DNA from 2 places in the Paenibacillus sp. GCM10027630 genome. Region 1 is predicted to be linked to the other one. Evidence: riboswitches for the same ligand, from Rfam matches in the RefSeq annotation. Region 1 holds a riboswitch; the other holds the start of a gene.

Region 1 (6,027 bases):
CATTGCTTGAAGAATGTTTTGTGTACGGCTGCTAATTTCCGTTTCCGGTACCTTGGCATTACGCAGACCATAGGAGACATCCTCATGAGGCGTATTGAGAATCAACTGCTGCTCCGGGTCTTGAAAGACAAGCCCAATTCGCTGTCGAAGCTGCTGCAAATCTTTGGAATGATAAGATATGGCATGGTCCTTCCATATCATTTGGCCTGATGCAGGGCGATGTATACCAATGGCATGAAGAAAAAATGTCGATTTTCCTGATCCGTTATGCCCGCAAATAGCGGTCTTTTTACCCTGAGGTATTCGCATATTTAATTCCTGGAGAGCAGCAGTTTTGGCGCCTTGATATATATAGCTCACATCATGCGCCTCCAAAATTGAGTTCATAACATTTCCCTCCAACCAAGCCATAATTCAAACAGTATTAAGATGATGATCCCTGTACAGCTTTCCCATAAGCAGCGGGATGGGACCGGTTTACCCTGATACGGAGCCATGTGAATTTCATCGATAAATCCTCTTGTGATCAAGCCGTGTGAAACTCCTTTATAGCGCTGCATCGACTTAGCGAACAAGCGCACGATCAGGATGGCCGTATCATTAAGCCTGTTGGTAAATCCGGTCTGTCCGCCGCGCGACTTCTGGGCTGTGTACATATCATAGGCCGTGCTCTCAAGCAAAAACAAAAAACGGTACATAATCAGCATCACTTCCAATACTAATGCCGGCACCCGCAGCTTTTTCATAACCTGAAACAGCTCGGAAACAGGAGTGGTCAGCATTATAAAGGTCATGCATGACAAGCAGGCTATTATTCGTGTGAGTAAAATAATGGCTGTATGCACTCCATTGTCAGTCAAAAAGGCTGTCCAATGTAGAAATGTAAAGAGTATGGTGCTCGCTTGTGCAAGGGTCGACAGCTCAGTTGAACGTTGAAATTCAATAAGGATGGCTGGAACACTGGCTGCGTAAAACAAACAGGGGGCAGCGATCAGCCGCAAATAATATTTGGGCCGTATTTGGGCATAGCTGACTGTCCATACAAACAACCAGCCGCTTATAACAAGCTGTGTGACAGGATGGGACAAGTAAGACAACAGAAATAGAACGGCTGCAAACCCGATCTTCCACATGGGAGAAACGGTCCGCAGCTTGTTATTGTAAGAGAGTGAATCGATGAATTTGATCATTGTGTTTTTGTTTTGGTAGCTCTTCCTTTGAACAACCCGATTACATATCCAATGAAGCCTGCCCCCAGTGCCGCTTGTAAGGCGAACAGCATACTTTCAGTTTCTGCAGGCGGCTCCAATAATGGGGTAAACCAAGGCTTGTAAGTAGGAGACAGCGTTGCAATCATTTCCTCGGCAGCCCCGTCTGCGCCCCCGAATTCCCCATTGACAAGTAATAAAGGGAGAGCAGCTAAGAGGATAACTGCACTTATAATTAAAGCGTTCTTAGTGCCGGTTTTCATGATTTTTGAACTCCTTTCATTTTACGCTGCAGCAATGATAATTCCTCTGAGCTGTAAGCTTGCAGCCAATTCCAGATCAAGATAGTGAGCAACCCTTCGCTGATTGCGAGAGGAATCTGTGTAAAGGCGAAGATCGCTCCGAATTTGCCGAAGGACGCAGCAATTCCGCCTACCTCTGCTGGAAAAGCAATTGCCAGCTGGAACGCTGTAACGACGTAAGTGGACAGATCTGCAAGCGCCGCAGCCAAAAAGATGGCAAGCCGTTGTTTTCCTGTGCTTTTCATTATCCATTTATAGACGCCGTAACCAACCATTGGACCGGCAACGGCCATCGAAAAGGCATTAGCACCAAGGGTGGTTAAGCCGCCATGCGCCAGAAGCAGCGCCTGAAACAATAGGACGATAGAGCCGAGTACACTCATAGGCAACGGTCCGAACATAACAGCACCAAGACCTGTTCCTGTCGGATGGGAGCTGCTCCCCGTTACGGACGGGATTTTGAGCGCCGAGAGAACGAAGGTAAAGGCTGCCGCTAATCCCAGCATAATTTTCAACTCCGGAGTTTCCTTCGTAATTCGGGTTAAAGCTCTTAGGCCTAGAATGAAGAAAGGAATAAAGACCGCCCACCAGAAAATAGCCCATCCTACAGGCAGAAATCCTTCCATAATGTGCATAGCATAGGCCGATTGAGGCTCATTAAATGTCAGGTACACCGTAAATCCCAACACTAAGAGTGAAGTGCTTAGCCATTTTTTTGTTTGCATTGTGAAATCCTCCTGATTCAAAAATAGGTGAAAAAACTAAAAAACCAATCCCTTTGGAATTGGTTATGGGTACGCGGCAATAGACGACAGCAGGTGGAAGAAGCTGAATCCATGTTCGTACACCGCTCCTTTCCGCGAAGGCCTGTGGGTGTGCTAATCAGGTAGGTCTCCTGGCTCCCGGCTCCTCATCATTCTCCATCTTCCCCGATATGCGTTCATCGAGTGATACATTGGAAAAAAACTCCCCGGTTACAGTGGCGGGACCGCTCGGGATTTGCACCCGATTCCCTGTTATCCTTTTTTAATACAAAGGCACCTGACTAGTAAATATGCGATTTTTTTAGCTGCAATCTAAGTCTATTCGATATGAACAGGCTAATTCCTTTTTTGTAACATAATTTTTTGAAAAAATAACACGGGGTAGTGACTCGGAATTTCAAGTGTGTTACTATTTTAATGATTCGTGCTACTGGGTGATTTTTCTATTCGTGAATTCATCATAGGCTTGTGGACATGAAAACAGATAAAAAGGATTAGGAGTGGGATAGTGTGAGAAAGAGATTTGCATTTATTTTTATTATCAGTTTGATTGCAGCAATGGTAATGAACGGTTGTACAGCGAAACCGAAGGAAGAATCGTCTAAAGCTGCTAACGAATTGGTTCTGGCAGTCGGTGGTGAGCCGGAAGCTGGCTTCGATCCTACAACAGGTTGGGGACGTTATGGCTCTCCGCTTTTCCAGAGTACTCTGCTGAAGAGGGACTCTGATCTGAAAGTTGTAAATGATCTGGCTACTGGTTATGAAATCGGAGATGGTGGATTGGTTTGGACAGTTAAGCTGCGTAAGGACGCCAAGTTTTCTGACGGTAAACCCTTGACGGCTGCAGATGTCCAGTATACCTACGAGACAGCGTCCAAGAGCGGTTCGTCCATTGATCTCAGCTACGTGTCGAGTGTAGAGGCGGTAGATGATTACAGTGTAAAATTTACTTTAAAAGAACCTAATTCCACTTTTATTCAAATGCTAGTCGCGACTGGAATCGTACCCAAGCATGCCCATAGTAAGGATTATGCCCAGAAGCCTATAGGGTCAGGGCCTTATAAGCTTGTGCAGTGGGACAAAGGACAGCAAGTCATCGTAGAGGCTAATCCGGATTATTACGGTACCAAACCTGTGTTCCAAAAGCTGACCTTCTTGTTTCTGAGTGAAGATGCAGCATATGCAGCAGCAAAGGCCGGGAAGGTTGATGTCTCTTATATTCCCGCTGCATTCAGTAAACAGCCTGTCACCGGGATGCGGCTGGAGACTGCCCGTACTGTAGACAATCGCGGAATCATGTTCCCTTACGTAAAGTCCGGCGCCAAAACCAAGGACGGCAATCCGATAGGTAATGATGTAACCTCTCAATTATCCATCCGTAAAGCTATTAATATCGCTATCGACAGAAAAGCTCTTGTACAAGGAGTACTGGAAGGACATGGAACGCCGGCATTTACCATCAATGACGGTTTGCCTTGGTTTAATCCGAAAGTGGTCATCACTGATGCCAATTTAAAAGAAGGGCAGCAAATCCTTGCCAATGACGGTTGGAAGGACAGCAACGGAGACGGCATTCTCGAAAAGGGCTCCTTGAAGGCCGAATTCAGTCTCTTGTATCCTTCGAACGACGTTACCCGCCAATCTCTTGCGATTGCCGCAGCTGATATGATCAAGCCGCTTGGGATCAACGTTAAGGTTGAAGGAAAGAGCTGGGATGAGCTGGGAAAGCTTATGCATGCGAATGCTGTGCTTTTTGGCTGGGGAAGCCATGACCCGACAGAGGTATACAGTGTTTATAGCAGTAAATACAGCGGCATTGATTATTTGAATCCAGGTTACTATACGAATCCGACTGTCGAGAATTATATGAAGCAAGCATTGCTTGCTCTAAATGACAAGGATGCCAATGAATTCTGGAAAAAAGCTCAGTGGGACGGCAATACAGGGTTAAGCGCGCTAGGAGATGCACCTTGGGCATGGCTTGTCAATATCGATCATTTGTATTTGGTCAAGGATGGGTTGGATATCGGCAAACAGCAGATTCATCCTCACGGACACGGTTGGCCGGTTACCAGCAACATTGAGGAATGGCGCAAAAAGTAAGCAGGGGGATGTCGTTGATGCATAACATCATGTTATATGGACTGCAGAAAAGCTTGAAGCTGATTATTCTGCTGCTTGCGGTAAGCGCCCTCTCATTCGCGCTAGTCGAATTTTCACCAATCGATCCTGTCCAAGCTTACGTGGGAGCAGATATGCTGCGAGTTAGTCCTGAGCAGCGTGAGGCCATAGCAGCACATTGGGGATTTGACCAACCGCCTGCTGAGCGTTACATACGCTGGATTACTTCATTGATCGGTGGTGACTTCGGTATGTCGATGATATACCGAAGCCCTGTGCTTGAAGTTATCCAGCAGCGGTTTCTCAGCTCGGCTGCTCTGATGGGAACGGCTTGGCTCTTATCCGGCATTATTGGTTTTAGTGTTGGTGTCGTTGCCGCTATGAAAAAGGGTACGTGGATAGATCGGGTGATTCAGTGGTATTGTTATACATTGGCTTCAACGCCCACCTTCTGGCTTGGGCTTGTATTATTGCTCCTATTTGCTGTGTGGCTGGGCTGGTTTCCCATTGGCTTGGGCGTTCCGGCAGGTGTATTGGCCCAAGATGTTACGTGGCAGGACCGGATGGTTCATATGTTTTTGCCTGCTCTTACCCTAAGCTTTACCGGTATTTCTACTATAGCACTGCACACCCGTCAGAAGCTGATATCTGTGTTAGACAGCGATTATATTCTGTTTGCCAGAGCGAGAGGAGAGAGAGGGTTTACTTTGTTCTGGAGACATGGCTTGCGCAACGTGGCACTGCCTGCGGTTACGCTCCAGTTTACCTCCTTCAGTGAATTGTTCGGAGGAGCCGTGCTGGCTGAACAGGTTTTCTCCTATCCCGGGCTCGGACAAGCAACAGTAGAGGCTGGACTGCGCGGAGATGTACCGCTGCTGCTGGGCATCGTGCTGTGCAGCACGTTGTTTGTTTTTACCGGAAATTTATTGGCCGATCTTATATACCGTAGGGTAGATCCGAGAATGAGGGAAGGAGATGTCCTATGAGCCGAATAAACGAAATGGCGAGGAGCGGTTTTTTCCATCTGCCCAAGCTTCATCGAAGACATAAAACATGGCTGTCTGCTCTTTTCACAGCTGTGTTATTAACGGCAGTTTGGCTTGGATCTTCGCTGCTTGGAAACGATAATCTATCCATCAGCCTGAACTCCCGCAACCTGCCGCCATCGTTGGCGCATCCTTTTGGCACCGATTGGCTCGGGCGGGATATGCTGACGCGTACACTCAAAGGGCTTGTCCTAAGCATCAAAACAGGTATGCTCGCAGGAGCGGTCAGTGTCATAATTGCTGCTCTATTGGGGCTGCTGGCGGCTACTATGGGCAAGATCACGGACCGTTTAATTACATGGCTGATCGACCTGTTCTTGAGTGTCCCTCATCTTGTTACGTTAATTCTGATTGCTTTTGTAATGGGAGGCGGGGCAAAGGGGGTAATAGTAGGTGTAGCGTTGACCCATTGGCCGAGCCTTTCCAGAGTTATTCGCGCTGAAGTCATGAACCTTCGAACCGCTGAGTATGTGCAGGTATCCCGACGTTTAGGCAAATCCCGCTGGTGGATCGGTACGAGGCATATTTTACCGCATTTGCTTCCACAGCTGCTGATCGGGCTGCTGCTTATTTTTCCGCATGCCAT
Region 2 (6,027 bases), on a different contig from region 1:
ATTTTGATGGTCATTTTCGTTCAGGCTTTTCAATTTACCGGGAACTTTATCGTTCGCAGGCTGGATAAGAGACTTTAATGCATAAACCGGAGTGGAGGCGATGAATGATGCCGAAAAAGATACATTTGAATGCTTTCGAAATGAACTGTGTAGGTCATTTATCCCATGGCATGTGGGTGCATCCGGATAATAACCGTCACCGGTATACCGAGATTTCCTACTGGACGGAGCTTGCCGAACTGCTGGAGCGGGGAAAATTCGATGCATTGTTTTTGGCTGATGTGGTAGGCGCTTATGATACGTACAAGGGGGGAATAGAAACTTCGCTAAGGGAAGCGGTTCAGGTTCCGTGTAACGATCCGCTCCTGATTGTGCCGCCTATGGCACTGGTAACCAAGCATTTGGGCTTTGCGGTGACATTCTCCACCTCTTATGAGCATCCTTATGGGCATGCCCGGCGTATGACAACATTGGATCATCTGACGCAAGGGCGGCTGGGATGGAATGTGGTAACGTCTTACCTGCCCAGCGCTGCACGCAATTATGGACTGGACCGGACGATTCCACATGACGAGCGCTACGAAATGGCTGACGAGTATTTGGAGGTTTGCTATAAGCTGTGGGAAAGCAGCTGGGAAGATCAAGCTGTTGTGAGCGATGTGGAAACCGGGACGTATACCGATCCCGACAAAGTGCATGAGATCAACCATGAAGGCAAATATTTCAGGCTTCCCGGACCTCATCTCAGCGAACCTTCCCTGCAGAGAACTCCAGTTATTTATCAGGCGGGCAGCTCGGTAAAAGGCAAGACATTTGCGGCAAAACATGCGGAATGTGTGTTTCTGGGAGCTCCTACTGTGGAAGCATTGAAGCAGCATATCGCGGATATCCGCGCCCAGGCACAAGCAAACGGACGTCAGCCTGAGCACATCAAGATGTTTACCGGTTTGTCGGTCATCGTTGGCCGAACAGAAGAGGAGGTTCATCAGAAGGTGAAGGAGTTCGAGAGGCTTCGCAGCGTCGAGGGAGTTCTCGCCCATTATGGAGGCTCCAGCGGCTATGATTTATCCCGTTACGGCCCTGATGACTATCTGGAATATGTGGAAACCGATCACGGCCAGACGGCTGCGTCAAGATTCACCAAGCATAATAAAAAAACAGTGGGCGAAATTATCGAAACCTTCAAAAGGCTAGGCGGACAGTCGCCGTTCTTTATTGCAGGAACACCGGAGCAGGTTGCTGATAAAATCCAGTACTGGGTGGAGGAAACAGGGATAGATGGCTTTAACCTAACGCAGTTTCTTTCTCCAGGGTCTTTCCGCGAATTTATCGAGCTGGTCATCCCTGAGTTGCAGCGAAGGGGATTGTATCGTACCGAATACGAGGAGGGGACCTTCCGTGAGCGCCTGTTCGGCAAAGGTATCCATCTGACTCCGAATGGTCATCCTGCAGCCTTGATCCGTCAGCAGACTTTTAAAGAATCTGTGACCTTATAGATAATTCAATATATAGGTTTAGGGGTAACCTCATGGTTGCCCTTTTATTAATTAGTAAGTGGTGTGATATTTTATACATACAAACAAGGGGTACAGGAGTAATCTGTATGGTATAAGGAAAATAACAGGTTGATTGGAGGCCCTAAAAATGAGCATGCCCTGCAAATCACAGGCTGCTTCGGAGATTGCTCTTGAAGCTGAGCTGCCTAAGCTGCTGGACCGTTTGAAGCAAGACCATGCCGAATTGCTGCAGGTTCTGATGGATTTGGAAAACCAGGCGAGTCAGACGGAGCAGGAGGCCGACAAGAATCGTGCGATAAGCTCTCTACTGCATCTAAGACTCTGGACAATGGGATTCAAGGAAGAGCTGAATCGGCACTCAGAGTGGGAGGAGCGGGAGCTATTTCCATTGCTGAATATTTGTTGCCAAGGACATAATGCTCTTTCGGTCACACCGACCTTATGTGATCTGGAGAAGGATCATCAATTGGCGATGAATTACATGGACGCCTTCTTGAGAGCTGTGCATGCACTGAAATCGGATTCGGAAGCAATGCCTGTGAAACAAGCGGCGGCTTATTTGACTCATGCATGTCGCATTCTAATAAAGCATTTGGAGCAGGAGGAGCGGCTCATTAATCCAATGACTGACCAAGTATCCAATGATATTCATTATTTTTCATATGATTAAACTTTTAAATTTATGAACTTCGGATGACTTCCATTATTTACTGTGCTACAATAGCTTGAGCTATATTTATTATTTTAACAATTGAATATTTGTGGGAACAAGGTGCTTCAGCTTGCTGAAGCTTAAAAGGGAAGTTCGGTGTAAAACCGACGCGGTCCCGCCACTGTAACGGAGGAGTCATAGCGACAATGCCACTGATCTTTGTGCACAAGGATTGGGAAGGCCGCTTATGATGTGAATTCCGGAGCCAGGAGACCTGCCTGTTCTGACAACACTGCTTTGACCTACGGAAGATAGGGAAGTGTTTAGACGACCGTCGTTTATTTCATCATATATAAACAGGACATCTTTACCTTTTTTTTCTGAGGTAGGGATGTCTTTTTTTTGTATGTATTTTTTGTTTTTAAGTATGTATTGACGAAGCAAAGAATTATGAGTAAGATTTTAATTGTAATTATTACGAATAAACTAGGTAAATCAGGAGGCAATTTTTTTATGAGATCCAGATCCAATTCCAGTCGTCCAAAGTACAGCGGTTTTCTTGCACTTATTGTTATTATTTTAGTCACATTGTCGGCTTGCCAAAGCTCATCATCCACCAGGCCAACCGGTAATGGTCAGTCCACAGATACCAAAGATGCGTCCGCTGCCGGAGAGGCCAAGGAGCAGGTGTTAAAATACGTCACCTTAAATATGCCCCGCTCTTTGGATCCTGTCCATATTGATGCACAGCGGATTACATCAGATGGAATTGCTGAACCTCTCGTTATGCTTAATGATGATGGATCTATAAGACCATGGTTAGCGAAATCTTGGAAAAACCTGGAGCCAACACTGTGGGAAGTGGAATTACAGCCTAACGTAAAATTTTGGAGCGGTGCGGTCATGGATGCTGCTGCGGTAAAAGCGGCACTGGAGCGTCATCAGAAGCTTAATAAACGGGGACCCTCACAAATTGGCGGTGTTGAGTTTATCGTAAAAGACAGCCTGCATCTACAGCTCAAAACACCTAAGCCAGACCCTAACTTTATTTTCAAGCTGAACGGATTTGCAATACATAATGCTGAGGAAGCGAATCGTCTCGGAGATAAGTTTAATTCACAAGCCGATCTGACTGGCTTTATGAAGCCTATTCAGTTTACTCCAGGCGAACTGCTCATTGCTGAAGCGTTTCCTGGATATTGGGGAGAAAAGCCTAAGCTGCAGCGGCTGGAGGCAAGATTAGGAGCTGACGCACAAGCGCGGCTGCTTGCATTGAAGAATGGCGATGCTGATGCGGATATGAACGTGGAAGTTGAACAGCGGGTGTCTTACGAGAAGGACCCGAAATTCGCCACTTACTTCCCAATCGGACAGACGACTAATCTATGGTTGAATATGAAAAAGGTACCGGCGCTTCAAGATAAAAATGTTCGGATTGCGCTGAATTTAGCCGTTGACCGCAAGGAGCTTATCGAAGGTGTTAGCCGCGGATTTGCGTCCAAAGCTACAGGGCATTTCCCGGCGGGACTTCCATATGCGATTTCGACAGGTACAGAGACGGACAAGGCCAAAGCCGAGAAGCTTCTGGATGAGGCTGGCTGGAAGAAAGGCTCTGATGGAATCCGTGCCAAGGACGGGCAAAAGCTGAAGCTGAAAATGTTGACTTACACGGTTTTTCAACCATTGGCAGTAGCTTTGCAATCGCAGCTCAAAAATGTAGGCGTTGAGATTGAATTAAATCCGGTCGAAACAACGGCCTCCAACCAAATGATGCTGGACGGCAATTTTGATACGGCTACTTATTGCTCTTGCGGAACGGCAACCGGCGATATTGGCGGTCAATTGTACTCCTACTACCAATCAGGCGTTGCATCCAATTACGGGGGATACAGCAATCCCGTGGTGGATAAGCTAATCAGTCAATTGACTTCGGAATTCGATGCTGCGAAACAAGTGGATTTGGCTAAACAGATCCAAACCCGCGTCCAGGAGGATGTTCCGATCATTTATTTATTCAATAATACACGTTGGGGCGCTGCCTATAACAGTAAAGTGAAAGGCATCGATAAAAATTTACAAACTAGAATCGTCCCTGGGATGTACATCTCCAAATGAAGCTAATCCGTTATTTGATCCTGCGTATACTTCTTACAGTTCCGGCTTTGTTAGGAATTACTCTTCTTATTTTCTCACTGATTCGTTTTATACCGGGTGATCCAGCGCGAGCGATTCTGCTTACGATGTTCGATCCTAGTACGAATCTCAGTGATTTGGAGAAGGATGCAGAGGTTCTGCATAAGCAGCTGGGTCTTGATCAGCCCTTCCCTGTACAATACGGGAGCTGGTTATGGAAGATTATTCGCGGTGATTTGGGCGTATCCTTCCGGAGCAAAACGCCGATTCTCGATGAGCTGCTGCATCGCTTTCCGGCAACGCTGGAGCTTGCAGGGGCTGCGCTTATAATTATGCTCGTGATCGCGATTCCATCAGGGATCGCGGGAGCGGTATATCACCGTAAGGCTGTGGATCATGCAACAAGGGTTATTGCATTGATTGGTGTGTCTGTACCGAGTTTTTTTCTTGGTTTGGTGCTTATGTATACCTTGTCTGTGAAGCTGGGCTGGCTTCCAACAATGGGAAGAGGCGGGGGCGATCACCTGATCCTGCCAGCTTTGACGCTAGGCATAGGGCTATCGTCAGTTACGGCGCGCTTGCTGCGAACAAGCCTGCTCCAAGTGTTTTCGCAGCGATATATCATATTGGCGGAAGCCAAAGGGCTGCATCGGAGAACGATCCTGTTCAAGCATGCGCTGCCTAATGCACTGCTTCCGGTGTTAACTTCGTTCGGGCTTGTTATAGGAGGACTTATCGGTGGAACTGTCATTATCGAGACTGTCTTTTCATGGCCAGGTGTAGGGCGGTATGTAGTGGATGCGATTACCGGGAGGGATTACCCCGTTATCCAGGCTTTTGCTCTGCTGATGGCTCTTGTTTACATCTTGTTGAATTTGGCTGTTGATGTTATTTACCGGTGGATGGACCCGCGGGTCAGATTGGAGCAGGAGGGACAGCATGGATAACCGATTTCGCAAACGTCTCTTCTATTCTTTGAAGACAGATCCGCTGGCCATTCTTTTATTGGTCATTATTGTGGCAATTGTCGTGATGTCTATCGGCGGGGCATGGTTTTCGGGATATGATCCTGTCAAAGTTGACTACAAGCAGGCGCTTTTACCACCTTCTAGCGATCATTGGCTTGGAACTGATAATTTCGGCAGAGATGTTTTATCAAGGCTGATGCATGGAGGAGTTGCTTCATTAGGCGCTTCGATTATGGCGGTGACCCTAATTATTTCTTTGAGTCTGATTATCGGACTTGCCGCTGGATATTTCGGTGGATGGGTTGATATGGTGCTGACCCGATTGATGGACGTGCTTTTCTCCTTCCCTCAGCTAGTGCTAGCCATAGCTCTTGCTTCGTTAATGGGGCCGGGACTCAGCAGTCTGATGATCGCGGTTGCGGCTGTGTCTTGGCCATCTTTTGCCCGGATCTTTCGAAGCTACGTATTGTCAGTACGTAATGAAGGCTACGTGCAAGCAGCCAAAACCTCTGGCATTCCTGCCTGGAAAATCATTAGTACGCATGTTCTCGGTTCCATCGTCGGTCCGATACTGGTGTTGGTAACTCTGGACATAGGAAGCATTATCTTAAGTATTGCTTCCATGTCATTTCTTGGACTGGGCATTCGCCCGCCGCAGCCGGAATGGGGAGCGATGCTGAATGAAGGACGGGCGTACATTGAAGAAGCGCCATGGTTGTTTCTTGCTCCCGGGCTGATCATTTTCCTAATGGTATTA

The links. A riboswitch is a leader RNA that binds a small molecule or an ion and turns the genes downstream of it on or off. The one in region 1 is predicted to bind cobalamin.
Region 2: linked by a shared signal. The riboswitch ahead of ACFQ0C_RS22710 (ABC transporter substrate-binding protein) and the one ahead of ACFQ0C_RS38725 (energy-coupling factor ABC transporter permease) in region 1 are both predicted to bind cobalamin.

The regions. Positions count from the first base shown of each region.
Region 1 is NZ_JBHTGY010000098.1:251,194-257,220, reverse strand. It holds gene ACFQ0C_RS38740 (energy-coupling factor ABC transporter ATP-binding protein) at 1-387, opposite strand, end outside; gene cbiQ (cobalt ECF transporter T component CbiQ) at 384-1,190, opposite strand; gene ACFQ0C_RS38730 (energy-coupling factor ABC transporter substrate-binding protein) at 1,187-1,471, opposite strand; gene ACFQ0C_RS38725 (energy-coupling factor ABC transporter permease) at 1,468-2,235, opposite strand; cobalamin riboswitch at 2,379-2,570, opposite strand; gene ACFQ0C_RS38720 (ABC transporter substrate-binding protein) at 2,833-4,377, shown strand; gene ACFQ0C_RS38715 (ABC transporter permease) at 4,395-5,381, shown strand; gene ACFQ0C_RS38710 (ABC transporter permease) at 5,378-6,027, shown strand, end outside.
Region 2 is NZ_JBHTGY010000047.1:16,068-22,094, reverse strand. It holds gene ACFQ0C_RS22725 (methionine ABC transporter permease) at 1-78, shown strand, start outside; gene ACFQ0C_RS22720 (LLM class flavin-dependent oxidoreductase) at 105-1,496, shown strand; gene ACFQ0C_RS22715 (hemerythrin domain-containing protein) at 1,645-2,187, shown strand; cobalamin riboswitch at 2,270-2,465, shown strand; gene ACFQ0C_RS22710 (ABC transporter substrate-binding protein) at 2,683-4,284, shown strand; gene nikB (nickel ABC transporter permease) at 4,281-5,249, shown strand; gene nikC (nickel transporter permease) at 5,242-6,027, shown strand, end outside.